Regions from separate parts of the Rhizobium sp. ERR 942 genome, predicted to be linked through region 2. Evidence: riboswitches for the same ligand, from Rfam matches in the RefSeq annotation. Region 2 holds a riboswitch; each other region holds the start of a gene.
What was found. A riboswitch is a leader RNA that binds a small molecule or an ion and turns the genes downstream of it on or off. The one in region 2 is predicted to bind cobalamin.
Positions count from the first base shown of each region.

Region 1: another riboswitch for cobalamin. It lies ahead of FBZ97_RS05285 (DUF1636 domain-containing protein); the one in region 2 lies ahead of FBZ97_RS25930 (aromatic ring-hydroxylating dioxygenase subunit alpha).
Region 3: another riboswitch for cobalamin. It lies ahead of cobU (bifunctional adenosylcobinamide kinase/adenosylcobinamide-phosphate guanylyltransferase); the one in region 2 lies ahead of FBZ97_RS25930 (aromatic ring-hydroxylating dioxygenase subunit alpha).

Region 1 is NZ_VIUA01000001.1:1,047,374-1,052,696, reverse strand. It holds gene FBZ97_RS05300 (iron ABC transporter permease) at 1-111, opposite strand, end outside; gene FBZ97_RS05295 (ABC transporter substrate-binding protein) at 175-1,134, opposite strand; gene FBZ97_RS05290 (ABC transporter ATP-binding protein) at 1,155-1,934, opposite strand; gene FBZ97_RS05285 (DUF1636 domain-containing protein) at 1,944-2,357, opposite strand; cobalamin riboswitch at 2,465-2,682, opposite strand; gene FBZ97_RS05280 (FAD/NAD(P)-binding protein) at 2,875-4,290, opposite strand; gene FBZ97_RS05275 (hypothetical protein) at 4,311-4,628, shown strand; gene FBZ97_RS05270 (SfnB family sulfur acquisition oxidoreductase) at 5,004-5,323, shown strand, end outside.
Region 2 is NZ_VIUA01000006.1:544,505-549,827, forward strand. It holds gene FBZ97_RS25920 (L-threonylcarbamoyladenylate synthase) at 1-671, opposite strand, end outside; gene FBZ97_RS25925 (DUF6656 family protein) at 731-1,348, opposite strand; cobalamin riboswitch at 1,698-1,902, shown strand; gene FBZ97_RS25930 (aromatic ring-hydroxylating dioxygenase subunit alpha) at 1,998-3,242, shown strand; gene FBZ97_RS25935 (hybrid-cluster NAD(P)-dependent oxidoreductase) at 3,245-4,333, shown strand; gene FBZ97_RS25940 (GH25 family lysozyme) at 4,428-5,323, opposite strand, start outside.
Region 3 is NZ_VIUA01000001.1:1,087,919-1,093,241, forward strand. It holds gene FBZ97_RS05450 (chloride channel protein) at 1-1,154, opposite strand, end outside; cobalamin riboswitch at 1,334-1,733, shown strand; gene cobU (bifunctional adenosylcobinamide kinase/adenosylcobinamide-phosphate guanylyltransferase) at 1,874-2,398, shown strand; gene cobW (cobalamin biosynthesis protein CobW) at 2,404-3,453, shown strand; gene cobN (cobaltochelatase subunit CobN) at 3,463-5,323, shown strand, end outside.

The sequences.
Region 1 (5,323 bases), on a different contig from region 2:
CCAGACGGTGGAGAACGGAATGGATGCCGAACCGAGCGACACACCGGCGGTGATCGACAGAATGAAGCCTACGGCGAGCAAGGGGATGAGGATGGAGAGATTGAGGCGCATGCTTGAATCTTGAGGAAAGGATCCGCCCCATGATCGACTGGTGCGGATCGGCATTGCAGACGATTACATGGCGCTCGGGTGAAAGGCCTTGGCCAGCGTGGCGATGGCCTCGATGTTGCGCGGCCCCGGCGTCGCCTCCACATAGGGCAGCACGACGAAGCGGTCATTCTTCACGGCATCGATATTCCTGAAGGCCGGATTGCCCTTGAGAAAGGCGATCTTCTGGGCGGCGGTGACCTGGCCGTAATCGACGATGACGATCACGTCAGGGTTCTTCTCGATGACCGGCTCCCAGGACACTTCAGTCCAGCTCTTCTCGACGTCGTCCATCACATTGACGCCGCCGGCAGCCTCGATCAAGGCAGTCGGAATGCCGTAGCGCCCCGATGTGAACGGCTTTTCCTCACCGGAGTCATAGACGAAAACGCTGGTCGGCTTGGCGACATGACCGATCCTCGCCTGGACCTCGCCAAGCTGCTTGCGATAGCTGGCGACGAGCGCTTCCGCCCTGTCCTCGACGCGGAAGATCCTGCCGAGATTAAGGAGATCCACGAACATGTCGTCCATGGTCGGCTTGTTCTTCTGCATGACGAAGATGCAGGATTCGGTCAGCTCATAGACCTTGATGCCGAAGGGGGCGAGCGTTTCCGGAGTTACCTCGCCGCCGACCTTCATGCCATAATTCCAGCCGGCAAAGAAGAAATCCGCATTGGCGCCGAGCAGCACCTCTTTGCTCGGATATTTCGGCGACAGCTCCGGCAGTTCCTTCACGCCGTCACGCAGCTTCTCATCCAGCGTCTTCCAGCCGGAAATGCCGGTATAGCCGACCATGCGGTCCTGGAGCTTCAGCGCCAACATCATCTCGGTCAGGTTGACGTCGTTGGAAACGGCCCGCTCCGGCGCTTTGTCGAAGGTCACATCGCGATTGCAGCTGCGCACGGTGACAGGCTCGGCGAGCGTCGTGCCCGCAAACAGGCTTCCGATAAGCAAGGCCGCGGCAGACAGGGATATGCGAGAAAACATGAATAACTCCAATGATCGTATTATCGAAGGGAAAAGGAAAAGCGCTGCGGGCCGCCGTCGGTGCGATGCAGCCGCGTACCAACCCTGAAAGCGTTCGAGACATGCTCCACAGTCAGGACTTCGGCAGGTTCGCCGTGGCCCATAAGCCGCCCGCAATCCATGACGGCGATCTGCGTCGCAAAGTCAGCAGCGAGATTGATATCGTGCAGCGTCGTGATGATCGTCGGGCCGAGTCTCTTGAGTAGCTCAAGAATCTCGAGCTGATGGCGGATGTCGAGGTGATTGGTCGGCTCGTCGAGGATGATGAGTTCCGGCTCCTGTGCCAAGGCGCGGGCGATCAGCGTCCGTTGCTTCTCACCACCCGACAGCGACGCGAATTGCCGCTGTGCCAAAGACTCCAGTTCCAGACGGGCGAGCGCCTTGGTCGTGACCTCATGGTCGCGATCGCTCCAGCGTGCCATGCCCTTGCGGTGCGGGATGCGGCCCATCAACACCACGTCCCGCACGCTGAAGGGAAAATCACCTGGCGTCTCCTGCGGCACGACGGCGATGCGCTGCGCCGCCTCCCGCGGACCTATGGACCAAAGATCGATGCCGTCGAGACGCACCGAACCTCGCTGCGGCTTGAGGCCGCGATAGAGGCAGCGCAGCAAGGTCGACTTGCCGGCTCCATTCGGACCGATGATCGCAAGCCGGGCGCCGGCCTCGACTGATAGCGTGATGCTACTGATGATCGGCATTCCCTTCTGGGGACCCCAGCTGATGCCGTCGGCTTCCAGTCGTGCGCTTCGTTCGGACATGACCGGCTCCTATTGCAACACGACCAGCTGGCGTTCGGCTGATACGATGGCGGCGGGAATGCGCGCGAGGGTCTTGCCTGCCAGCGCTCTCGGGCGTTCGCTTTCGCGGGTCAGCCCATCGGGGCGATCCCGATAAAGCTTCGCGAAGGAGATGAGCGCACCGATATCGCTCGCATCCTCGATGTCACCGAAGAGGTACGTCGACTTTGCCGTGGCCTGGAAAGCGACCGTGCACGGCCGTTCGCAGCCCGCCATGCAGACGCTGCCCTCCAGGCTGAAATCATCTGCGAGTGCGGCGTCAGCCTGGGAGATCGCCATCTGCAGATGTTTCAGGAGTTCGAGGCCCGGCCGGCACGGTTTGCCGACATGACGGCAACTGGTGCACACGGTGATCCGGTGCGTCGCCTCTTTTGTATTATCCATGAGATGCCTCCCGGAGATTTCGCCGGAGGCACAGTCAAGATAGGGCCAGCGGGCGCAGCGGCGCCCTCGCCCAACCACTGATTTTCCATCGGAACACCCCGTCCGTTGCGGTTGATATCGTCGATGGCAGGTCTCCTGGCTCGCGGGTCACAACTCGTTCGCGCCTTCCCGGCTTGAAGCCAGTGGCATGTTGCGAACGCGCTCTCCGCTTACAGTTGCGGGGGCAGCCACGGTCTTGGCCCCTGATGGGTAATCCGCACCGTGTTCCCTTTTCAGCCGCCATCCGGATCGATCCGAAAGCAGCACCATCGGCGGTATTCATGTCATAGAAAGCGGATGCGGGCAACGGGGATGTCATATGCGCTTTCATCTGTCCTGGAGCTTCGGCCTGGGTAGGCAATCGTTACGTTATTACATAACAAATGACAAGCCATTATCTCCGCTCGAGGCCGCAACTGCGATATGCATATGCGGAAGCACTCAATCGCGATCCAGAATGAAAGAAACCGCAGGGCTGTCAGACCGCCTTGCACTGAGGATGAAAACGCTCCGCGACGCTCTCTGCCGCCGCATAGGCCTGCGTCACGATCTCAGGCACCAGATCGATGTCGGGGAGACTTCCAAGTCCCAGGGGACCAATCGCAAAAAGCCCGTCTGTCGTACGCCCGTTGACCTCAAGCGAGCCTGTCGCGTCCACGGCGAGACCGAGGCCAAGCTCGTCCGGCACCGCGAGACCGGCATCGATGAGGCTACGCAGCAAGGGTGCATTCAGATCCGGCGCCTGGCACCGACAATCGATTACGTCGTCGGCATAGAGCTGGTCGGTCTCCTGCCGGCCAGCCGGCTTCAAAACCAGCCCGGTCGGCGTGCGGCGGATAAAATGACCGCGCCGCAGCAGCGTATTGCCCTCGGCAAGCTCCTGATTGAGGCGTACATGCAGCGCCTCGGGAAGCCGATTGCGATGGCTGTCATAAAGCGCCCGCAAATGGCGGTTGAATTGCTGCTTCTGCCCCGCCGGCAGAGATCGCCAAAGCGAGCGCGCATGCTTGCGCAAGCCGTTCATGACGGATTGCCAGCTCTGGCCGTTCGCCTCCGCCTCGACGCAAGCCTTGCGGACGAAGCGGACGATCTCGCTGAGTTTGCCGGGCATCTCGTCGGCAGGGAAAACCGGATCGGCATTGTTGCGCGTGTGGCTCTGCGGCAGAAAGCCTCGCCGCGAAACGATGGTGATCTGTCCCGTATAGCCGTTCTCACGCATCTGCAGCAGCCGATCGACGACGCGCAGGCCGCTTCCGAGCAGGATCGTATGCGGTCGCGACACGAGACGGCGCGCCCGTACCGTCGTCGGCACAGTCACGAGATCGCTGGCCTGGAATTCGTGATCGCTAATGCCATAGCCTGTCGCCAGCACCACCATGTCGAAAGGCGCATTGGCGGCGCCATCGCTTTCCACTACGAAACGGCCGCCACGAACACGCCGGAGGCCGAAGACCGTCTCGCTGCTGACCTGCACCGCCACATCCCGCCGTGACGAGAAGGCTTCCGAAAAGCGCTGATAGACGTAGTCGCTGAAAATGCTCTTCGGTACGAAGATCTGCAAAAAACCGGGTATGGCGGCGGGGACGGCGCTGCGGAAAGGCGCATTACCGCAAAGCCATTGATTGAAGTCGTCGGGATCTCCCGCGGAAACGGAAAGATCGCGAACACGGCTGTTGAGAATTTCACTGCTATGTCCGGAGGCGAGCGCCTGTCCGCCGCTGACGGTGGAATTAGGATCGAAAAGCTGCAGATGGAAGGGAAAGCGAACCGTCTTCATCAGGGCGATCGCCATCATCATGCCGGAAAAACCGCGCCCGATCACGGCAATGCGAGGCATCGCATAAGGCCGCGCTGTCGCGTTCGTCCTGGCGGAAAAGAATCCCTGAACCGTCATATCAACTCCTGGGGCGAGAGGTGGTCGATCATGCCTTTCTTGGGCTTGCTGACTTCACAGGTCCGGAAACACAGAGCCGATATCCGGGCCTCGGCAACCTTGGGACTGCGGCCGACAGAACGCACGAAAGCCGCTTCCGTTCTCAATACGCGTCGCGCTTCTTCAATCAGGACCCTTCCAAAATGAAAGATGCGACAGACAGGTCCAACTCTGATCCAACACCAGATGCCTGCAATCAGCCGCCATATGATTACTTCGTCAAAAGCCATCAGGCAGCAGGATTATTGCCATTGTCTACTTATTTAGTCGTATATGAAAGCGCGAAAACGCTCCGCTAGCAAGTGCTTTCTTGTCCGGGCGGAATAGGGTCGACGAAGCTGCGGTACAGAAAACGGCGGGCGACCGGACACCTCCTTCGTATCCGGCACCTGCGTCGATCGGCAAAAAGGGAAAGCAATTCCAAGCCCTAGGATCAGCTTATGAAGCAGCTTTCGCTATTCGTTGGCCCCAGAGAAGAGGGTTCGCAACCCGCCATCCTCAACGCATTATATCGGGCCGCTCGCTTACAATTTTCGTGGTCGGCGCCTATCGTGCCCAAGGGCGCAACATGAATGCGCCAGGAAAATCCGTTGTACACTCCATCTATCGAAATTAAGATCGCAGGGATTTGCTGCGCCTGAGAAACCGACTTGGCGCTGGCCGAGGAGTGGTGAATGGGGACTGTTTCGCAGTTGCACGAACGTGTCAGGCCGCCCGCCCATCGCGTCCAGAGCGAAGAGGAAGCGCTCGACATCGCACGTTCGCTCGCCGCCGGTTTCGCTCAGCATGCAAGCGATCGCGATATCAATCGCATCCTGCCCTATGACGAGGTCGAAGCCCTGTCGCAGTCAGGCCTGCTGGGGATTTCCGTTCCTTCGGAACATGGCGGTATCGACATTTCGAACTGCGTTCTCGCCGAGGTCGTTGCGATCCTCGCCGAGGCAGATCCTTCCATAGCACAGATATTGCAAACGCATTTTCATGTGCTGGAAGC
Region 2 (5,323 bases):
GGAGCCTCGATGGCAGCCGAGGCTTTCTTCTTGCGCTTCAGCGCCTTGCCGGCCACTCGTTCGATCTCGCTTGCCGCCAGCCCGCCGGGCCGCAGCAGACGTATCTCGCCATCCTCGACCTTGACGATGGTCGATTCCACGCCGACGACCGAGGCCCCGGCATCGAGGATGAGCGTAATCCGCTCCCCAAGGTCGTCATCGACATGATCGGCGCTTGTGGCGCTGATCTTGCCCGAAGTATTGGCACTCGGCGCGGCAAGCGGACGGCCGAAGGCGCGGATCAGATCGCCGGCAAAGCCTTGCGGCACGCGGATGCCGACCGTGTCGAGCCCGGCAGTCGCCAGCGGATGGATGCCGCTGTCGGGTCTCAGCGGTAGCACCAGCGTCAGCGGGCCGGGCCAGAAAGCTTCCGCCAATTTACGGGAGGTAGGATCGAAGACCGCATAGCGTTCGGCCATGGCGAGATCGCTCATATGGCAGATCAGTGGATTGAAGCGCGGACGGCCCTTCGTCTCATAGATCCGGGTAATGGCGGCTGGATTGGTGGCATCGGCGGCAAGGCCGTAGACCGTCTCCGTCGGCAGCCCGATCGGCAGACCCTCGGCAAGCGTTGCCGTCGCCACTTCTATTGCCGTTTGCGGATGTTCGAGAATGTCTATGTGTCGTGCCATGGCCTGCCTGCTTGCAGTTCAGGCCGTTTCTTATGCCCTTCGAGTTTTCGGATCAATCGTCAAAGCTGGCGAATGATGTCGCGAAGCTGTTCGTTGCGGGCGCCGAGCAGAAGAACGTTGCGGATGGCGATCTGCGGATCGTGAGTGTGGAACAGGACGCCATTGCCTCTGACGTCGCGATTGATCGTCAGCTTCTTGTCTTCCGTGTCCTTGTCCGGGTGGATGGCGACGGCGAAATACATCCGCGAATATTTGAGGCTGATGTCTTCGAAGAAGTTCTCTTCCTGGCCGATGCGGGCAAAGAAATTGGCGATATAGAAGGCCCAGTTCACGTCCTCGTAATGCGCGAATTGCGTCCGCGCAGCGGTGACGTGGCAATAGCCGAGATGCGGCGTGTCCTTCAGCGTGTGATGAAAGATGAGCTTCGGAAAGCGGATGGACTTGTGGAAGCTGTTGAGCCGGTCATGGGTTTTTTCGCCGGCATCCCTGAGCTTCTGTGCCGTGCGCACAGCCACCTGCTCATGGGTAAGATATTCCCGCTCTTCCGCCAGCCAATGTGGCCTGTTGCGGTTGATGCGGCCGGTGCGCAGGAATTCGCTGTAGCCCGTCGTCGATACCGGTGGCGCCGGTTCGGGCTCGGCGGGCTTCCCAGCGTCGAAATATCTGAGTTTGGCCATGCCGGATCTCGCTATAAAACTCTTTGGAGAACATGATGGATTACGGAGCTTGAGCCGAGCTTGATCGCGCCTGAGCCAAGACTACCGCTACCGACTCTGCAGGCGCTCTCCGCCGCCCACTTATTCTCCTGATTAGCGGCCGCTCGCGGGCTTGTCGCAATCAGAATAAAGCGTCATTGGCAGAATGCAAATGCGATGCTCGGGCCACCTCTCGCGCGGGCGACTAAATGATTGAATCACCTCTCAATATTCTCACAGCCTGCAACCGTCTTATCGTCCGGTTTTGCCTGTCGTCAAATTCGAAGCCGATGTCGCATTGCAGCGCAGCGGCCGAGGAGACCGAGAGCTATGATGATATCAATCTCAAGGTGCCGTCTGCTAGGGAGACGGAGAATTGGGAAGCCGGTCAAAATCCGGCGCTGCCCCCGCAACGGTGGTGGAGTGAGGCATGGCGGATAAAGCCACTGGACCGATCGGTCTGGGAAGGTGCCATGGGGCTCTGGAAACAGGGCCGCTCCAGAGCCCGGAAACCAGCCTTGGGCACATAGGTTTACTGACCGCGGCGGGTGGTCGGGACATTGCTTTTGGCCGCTCCCAATCGGCCGTGCATGTCCTTTGCCCGCCTCCTGGTACTGCTAAGGATAGGCAAATGGACATCGGCAGCAAAGTTCTGCGGCAACTGAAGAACCACCGGACGGGTTTCAGCCTTGAGCAACCCTTCTACACCGATCCGGATTACTTCAAGCTCGATATGGAGACGATCTACTATCGCGACTGGCTGTTTATCGGCCATGATTGCGAAGTGCCGCGCGCGGGCAACTATTTCACTGTCCAGATCGGCGATTATCCCGTCGTCATCGTCCGCGGCCGCGATCAGGTCATCCGCGCCTTCCACAATAGCTGTCGCCATCGCGGCTCACGCGTCTGCACGACGGAGCGCGGCTCCTCGGCAAAGCTCGTCTGCCCCTATCACCAGTGGACCTACGAACTTGACGGCTCGCTGCTCTTTGCCCGCCAGATGGCGGAGGATTTCGACAAGAGCCAGTATTCGCTGAAGCCGGTTCACTGCGAAAGCGTCGGCGGCTACATCTTCATCTGCCTCGCGCAGAACGCTCCCGATTTCGCCCCGGTTCGGGCGACGATCGAGCCCTACATGGCGCCGCATCGCATCAGCGAAGCCAAGGTCGCCTTCCAAAGCACCATTATCGAAAAGGGCAACTGGAAGCTCGTCTGGGAAAACAACCGCGAATGCTATCATTGCGCGGCCAATCACCCGGAACTTTGCCGCACCTTCCCGGAAGCTCCGACTGTCACCGGCGTGCAGGGCGCGATGAATGACCCCGTTATCGCTGAACACTGGCAGCGCTGCGAAGCCGCGGGCCTGCCGAGCGAGTTCAAGATCTCGCCGGATGGGCAGTTCCGCGCCGCGCGCATGCCGCTGATCGAAGGGGCCGAGAGCTACACCATGTCCGGCCAGAATGCCGTCAGGCGGCCGCTTTCATCTGACGTGACGATCAACGGCATCGGCACCATGCTGCTGTTCCACTACCCGACGACGTGGAACCACATGCTCGGCGACCACGCGATTTCCTTCCGTGTCCTGCCGATCAGCGCCGAGGAAACGGCCGTCACCACGAAGTGGCTCGTCCATAAGGATGCCGTCGAAGGTGTCGACTACAATCTGGAAGAGCTGACCCACGTCTGGACCGAAACCAACGATCAGGACCGCCGCATCGTCGAGGAAAACGCCTTCGGCATCCGCTCGCCGGCCTATGAGCCCGGTCCCTATTCGGAGGTCCATGAAGGGGGAGTCATGCAGTTCGTCGAATGGTACACGACGTTCATGATCAACCGGCTGCAGGGCGACCAGGCCAAGCTGTCTGCGGTTGCCTGAGTATGAACATGACCGTCTCCTACCCGCATCGACACCTCGACCAGATGCAGCCCTGGAACGACAGGCAGCATGTGCTCGAATGCCTCTCGGTCACGCCCGAAGCGCCCGACGTGATGACCTTCACGTTCCGCTCGGACAAGGACAACTGGTTCCGCTATCTGCCGGGACAGTTCGTGACGCTGGAGCTGCCGACGGCTCCGGAGTCGGTCATGCGCACCTATACGCTGTCGTCGACGCCGTCGCGGCCCTTCTCGGTCGCCGTGACGGTGAAGGCGCAGAAGGACAGCATCGGCACGCGCTGGATGTTCGAGAACCTGAAGCCCGGCATGCGCATCAAGGCTTTCGGCCCGCTCGGCGATTTCAGCCATATCCGCCATCCCGGCGAGAAATATCTCTTCGTCTCGGCCGGCTCCGGGATCACGCCGATGATGTCGATGACGCGGTATATGTCCGATATCGCACCATTGTCTGATATTACCTTTGTCAACTGTTCGCGCAGCCCGACGGATATCATCTTCCGCTCCGAACTCGAATATCTCGCCCGCTTCATGCCGAGCCTCAACCTCGGCTTCATCGTCGAGGGCTGCGGCCGCACCGATCTCTGGTCGGGTTTGAAGGGCCGCATCGACAAGGCGAAGATCGGTCTGCTGGCGCCGGATTTCATGGACCGGACGATCTTCTGCTGCGGCCCGGAAGTCTTCATGGACGCCGTGCGCTCCATGCTCGAAGCCCATGGCTTCGACATGTCGCGCTACCATCAGGAAAGCTTCCAGCCGGCCAATGCGGCGACACCGCTCGCAGAAGTTTCCGATGATGCATCGGGCGAGGCGGCGACCACGATCCGTTTCACCATGGCGGGCAAGGATGTGGCCTGCGCAGCGGGGCAAACCGTGCTTCAGGCGGCCCGTGGCGCCGGCGTGCGCATCGGTGCCGCCTGCGAATCCGGTCTTTGCGGGACATGCCGGGTCATGAAGCTCTCCGGCGAAGTCGAGATGAGCCACAATGGCGGCATCCTCGATGACGAGATCGACGAGGGCTATATCCTCGCCTGCTGTTCGCGTCCGAAGACGGATGTGCAGATCGAGGCGTAGAGCATTTCCAGGTGCGCAGCGGTTTTCCGTCCGGAATGCGTAAACAAACAAGAAGATAGAGCGTTTTCGCGATTTGAGGAAAAGCGAAGATACTCTAGAAATCCTGGTAATTCAGCTCGTTGATCTCGGCCGGCTTCGATTGCGGGGTCGAGGCAGTGACGACTGGGTCGACGTCGGCCATGAGCGAAACGAGCGTCTGCCGCGGCCCGCTGCACATCTGCGCGAGCGCGATCGTCACGTCCGGCGCGGGCAGGGGTTTGGCCGGCAGGAGATCACCCTGCGGCCAGATCTTGGCAAGCTGAATCTTCGTCATCGGCACGACATTGACGTCGATATCGGTGAGCGTGCCCGGCACGCGATAGGGGCAGCTTTTCTCCGAGCAATTGTCTGAAGAAGCGAACTGCCAGATGGCATAATTGTCCCAGTTGCCGAGTGGAAAAGTGCCTTTGACATCAGGCTTGTAGCGCGCATACCACAAGGGCAGCCGCGACAGCAGCGGATAGGTGCCGCGATGGTCGGCTATGTATCGCGCCGTGTTGTGATTGACGTAGAGAATGGGGTAGCGCCCCGTCCTGACCTTGATGTGGGCGACGTAGATCTGCGCGTCATCCAGCGACATGAACCGCGTCGCGTCCATGCCGTCGATATCGAGCACCATCAATTCATCGGGCTGAGGATTGGCGTAGTCGAGAAAATGATTGGCCTGATCGATCGGATTGCCCGGGCGCCCCAGATGATAGGCGCCCCATAACAGGCCATTCGTCTTTGCCAGCATGCGGCGGGTTTGAAACAGTTCGCGGCTAACTGCGTATTTTCGCCACATCGTCCTGCAATGGGCCACCGTATCGCCGCCATGGTCGCCTGTGCAACTGAAGCTTTCAGGAAGTCCGTCGGACGCCTTGGAGATGAAGCCGGCTATCCGTTTGTCCTGCAGAAACGCGTTCCAGTCGATGGTGTTCAGCTCGTAAGCATCGACAATCAGGGCGTTTT
Region 3 (5,323 bases), on a different contig from region 2:
ACGACGGCATAGACGACCGGCGTCAGCGTGGCATGATCGAAATAGGGTGCACAATAAGCGAAGATCTTGCCGAGCAGCGCGCCCATGAACAGCGAAGCGAAGAAGAGGCCGCCTCTGAAGCCGGAGCCGATCGATATTGCGGAGGCGAGCGATTTCAGCAGGAATAGACCCAGCAAGGCGCCCAGCGTCACGTCCGTAGACAGATTGAGATGCAGCGCGCCATGGCCGGCAGACAGGACCTGCGGCGAAATCAGCGCCAGTGTTCCGACGACCAGCCCGCCGAGCGCGGGCCGGAAAGGCGGCGCGATGGAACTCTTGCGTGCCAATTCTTCGACCCAGGCGACGCCCTGCATGATCAGGATGCCGATACCGGCGCAGAAGGCGCCGAGCAGGATGGCAGGAAGATAATCCGCCGGAACGATCGCCCCGAAATGATCGATATCGATGGCAAAATCGTCGCCGGCGAGCAGTCTTGCTATCATGGTTGATATCAGCGCCGAGACGACGACGGGTGTGAGCGTCACGATCGAATAGCTGCCGATGATCAGCTCGAAGGCGTAAAAGGCGCCCGTCAGCGGCGCATTGAAAGCTGCGGCGATGGCGCCAGCCGCGCCGCAGCCGACGAGCATGCGCAGGTCCGCGCGGCGCATCTGCATCTTGTAGCCGAATTTGGAGGCAATGCCGGCAGCGAGCTGCGTGTAGCCTGCTTCGAGCCCGACAGAGGCGCCGAATCCGTTCGAGATCAGGTTCTGCACGGCGACGATGATGCTGTCGGTCAGCGACATGCGGCCGCCATGCAGCGCATTGGCTTCGATCGGGTCGACCATCGGCTTCTTGCGCGTGCGCGACAATACGTAAAGGAGAATGCCGAGAATGATGCCGCCGGCGATCGGCGCGATGAACAACACCGATTTGTCGGGAATCGCCATTGCTGCCGAACTCAAGCGTTCGTAGTCGGTTATACCGTAGATGACGCTGTGAAGCTTGCGCGAGATATAGCTCATCGCGGTGACGGCACAGCCGGACGCTATTCCCACCAGCGCGCCGGCAAAAACAAGTCCCAGCTCGCCACGGCGCAGCAATGCCCTGAAGCGACCGAGATCGAATAGGACCGAGAAGACGCCGAGACGTCGCGGTTGGAATTTCTGCAGCATTGGAAGCGGACGATACGTTTTGCTCGAATGTGAGGGCTTACCCTCTATAAACTCCTAACATCAAAGAAATACGGCAAAAAAGCCGCTGGTTTTATGGGAATTTTCAACCGAATTCGCAATCAGGATGGCGCAGGTCGCATCCATGCCCTTGATTGACTTGAACTCAGTGAAAGCCTAATCATTGCGGCATAACGAATGGTTCCTGAGCGGCGATCTGCCGCATGGGATGAAAAGGGAATGTGAAGGGGCGGACCCAATCCGGGCGTTCTCATCACAGCCGACCCCGCGACTGTAGAGCGGTCAGGGTCTTTCGTTCGGTTTGAAGTCTATTTCGTCGATGGTTCGCATGGGGCGAACGGGGCGGGGCAGGCGCAAATCGAAAAAGCCACTGGTGTGGCATCATGATTAACCGGGGCTGGACGCCTCTTATTCTACGAATCGTCCGCCTTTTCATGATGCATTGCCGGGAAGGTGAGAAAGATCCGCTGGCGCACGATCGGGGGCGACCGGTTTCGGTCCGCCCCCGTCGCGGCGCCTCATCCGCGAGCCAGGAGACCTGCCATGCGTGCCGGGCGCAGAGCCTGTTTTGGGACGCGAGTTCCGCTGCCAGCACGGAGGTTGTCATGGCGCAAGACGAGTTTTCGGCGTGTAGGCGCCTGTTTCCCGGTTCCAGCGACGTGCTGCCGACCCTCGCTTTTGCTCGAGAGCGGGCATAACGCATGTCGTCTTCGATTTCCCAAGCGATCTTCGTCCTTGGCGGCGCGCGTTCCGGCAAATCCAGGTTTGCCGAATCTCTGGTTTCGGACACTGGTCTTGAACGTCACTATGTGGCGACAGGGCAGGCGTGGGATGACGAGATGCGCGAGCGCATCGCCAAGCATCGTGCCGATCGCGGCGATCTATGGCAGACGCATGAGGAGCCGATGGATCTCGTCGGACAGCTTGCCGCTATCGACGCGGAGGGGCGGGCGGTGCTTATCGACTGCCTGACGCTCTGGGTGACGAATCTGATGATGGCCGAGCGGGATATGGCGGCAGAATTTGCCGCTCTCACTGCATTTCTGTCGACTGCACGATCGAGACTCGTTCTCGTTTCCAACGAGGTGGGCTTGGGAATCGTACCAGAAAATCGCATGGCGCGCGAATTTCGCGACCATGCCGGCCGCCTGCACCAGATGGTCGCGGCGGCAAGTGCCGAAGTTTATTTTATCGCAGCGGGCCTGCCGCTGAAAATGAAGGGCTGATCCATATGAACCAGGAAAAGATTCCCGCCACCGTCATCACCGGCTTCCTGGGAGCCGGCAAGACGACGATGATCCGCAACCTCCTGCAGAATGCCGGCGGCAAGAAGATCGCGCTGATCATCAACGAATTCGGCGATCTTGGCGTCGATGGCGATGTGCTGAAGGGCTGCGGAGCGGAGAACTGCACGGAAGATGACATCATCGAGCTGACCAATGGCTGCATCTGCTGCACTGTCGCCGATGATTTCATTCCCACCATGACGAAGCTTCTGGAGCGCGATGCGCGCCCGGATCATATCGTTATCGAGACCTCGGGCCTCGCGCTGCCGCAGCCGCTGGTCGCCGCCTTCAACTGGCCTGATATTCGTACGCACGTTACCGTCGACGGCGTCATCACGGTGGTCGACAGCGCGGCTGTTGCCGCCGGCCGTTTCGCCGACGATCACGACGCCGTAGAGGCTGCTCGCGTCGAGGATGACTCGCTCGATCACGAAAGCCCGATCGAGGAGCTGTTCGAGGATCAGCTGACCTGCGCCGATCTGATCGTGCTCAACAAGACCGATCTGATCGACACCGACGGACTCGGCCGCGTGCGCGCCGAAGTTGCCTCGCGCACGGCCCGCAAGCCGACGATCATCGAGGCGAAGAACGGCGACGTGCCGGCCGCCGTCCTGCTCGGCCTCGGGATCGGCACGGAAGACGATATCGTCAACCGCAAATCTCATCACGAGCTGGAGCACGAGGATGGCACGCCACATGACCACGACGAGTTCGACAGCTTCGTCGTCGAACTCGGCCCGATTGCTGATCCCGCTACTTTCGTCGAGGCGCTGAAGGGCGTGATTGCGGAGCATGATGTGCTGCGCCTCAAGGGCTTCGTCGATGTCCCCGGCAAGCCCATGCGCCTGCAGCTTCAGGCCGTCGGCAGCCGCATCGACACCTATTTCGATCGCGCCTGGACGCCGGGTGAAGCCCGCGCGACCCGGCTTGTCGTGATCGGCCTGCACGAGATGGACGAGACGATCGTTCGCAAGGCGATCGAAGCATTGGTCTAAGGGAAATCCATGCACCTTCTCCTGGCTCAAAAGGGAACCATCAGCGACGGAGAGGAGGCGATCGATCTCGGGCAGTCGCCCGGCGATATCCTCTTTCTGTCGGCTGCCGATACCGAGCTTGCGGCTATTGCCGCGGCCCACGGAGAGGGCGGCCGTTCCCTTCGGCTTGCAAGCCTGATGAGCCTCAAGCATCCGATGTCCGTCGATACCTATATCGAGAGAACGGCGCGGCATGCGAAGCTCATCATCGTGCGGGCGCTCGGAGGAGCAAGCTACTTCCACTATGCGCTGGAAGCGCTGCATGCCTGTGCAGCGCGCCAGGGTGCCTTGATCGCGGTGCTGCCGGGAGATTCGAAACCCGATCCCGGGCTAACGCCATTTTCCAACGTCGCACTCGATGATCTCAATGCGCTCTGGTCCTATCTGATCGAGGGCGGCGAGGCGAATTCGCGGGCGTTTCTCGCCTATGCCGAGGCGATGCTCTCAGGCGCCGAGAAGCCGATGCCCGCCGTACCCTTGATGAAGGCCGGGATCTGGTGGCCAGGGCGGGGCGTGATCGGCGTCGAAGAGTGGCGGAGAGTCTCCAAAGCGGAGATGGTGATCCCTGCAGGATTCGAACCTCCGACGGTCGCGATTTCCTTCTATCGCGCGTTGGTTCAGAGCGGCGAAACCAAACCGATCGAAGCCATGATAGAGGCGCTCATTGCCGAGGGCATGCGGCCGTTGCCGGTTTTTGCCTATAGCCTAAAGGACGCCGTGTCCGTCGGCATTCTTGAAAGCGTCTTTACCGAGCTGAAGCCCGGCGTGGTCATCAATGCGACAGGCTTTGCCGTTTCGGCGCCCGGTGCAGATCGTCAGGCGACGGTGCTGGAAACGGGCGACGCCGTCGTTCTGCAGGCCATCTTCTCGGCTTCATCGAAGGAGGCATGGGAAGCATCCTCGCAGGGGCTTTCGGCGCGCGATCTCGGCATGAACGTGGCGCTCCCCGAGGTTGACGGGCGCGTTCTCGCCCGCGCCGTGTCCTTCAAGGCTGCGGCCCGCTATGATGAAAGGGTCGAGGCCAATATCGTTGCCAGCGAGCCACTTCAGGATCGCATGCGCTATACGGCGCGGCTTGCAGCCAATTGGGCGCGGCTGCGCAATACGCTGCCCGGCGATCGCCGTGTTGCGCTTGTCATGGCGAACTATCCCAATCGCGATGGTCGCCTGGGCAATGGCGTCGGGCTCGATACGCCGGCCGGCACGATCGAAGTGCTGAAGGCGATGCGGGCGGCCGGCTACGGCGTTGCCGATCTGCCTGCCGACGGCGATGCGCTGATGCGGCACTTGGCGGAAGGGCCGACAAATTCGGGGTACGATGGCCGCGTGGTCCGCGAGAGGCTTTCCTTCAGCGACTACAAGCATTTTTTCTCGTCGCTTCCCAAACAGATTCAGGATGAGATTACGGCGCGGTGGGGCGGACCGGCGGCGGATCCTTACGCGATTGGTGACGGCTTTGCCCTGCCGTTCGCCCGCTTCGGGGATGTGCTCGTTGGTATCCAGCCGGCGCGCGGCTACAATATCGATCCGAAGGAGAGCTACCATTCTCCCGATCTCGTGCCGCCGCACGGCTATCTTGCCTTCTATGCCTTCCTGCGCCGCTCTTTCGATGCGCATGCGGTCATTCACATGGGCAAGCACGGCAATCTCGAATGGCTGCCGGGCAAGGCGTTGGCGCTGTCGGAAAATTGCTATCCGGAAGCAATCCTCGGACCACTGCCGAACCTCTATCCCTTCATCGTCAACGATCCCGGCGAGGGCACGCAGGCCAAGCGCCGCACGAGCGCCGTCATCATCGATCACCTGACGCCGCCGCTGACGCGTGCCGAAA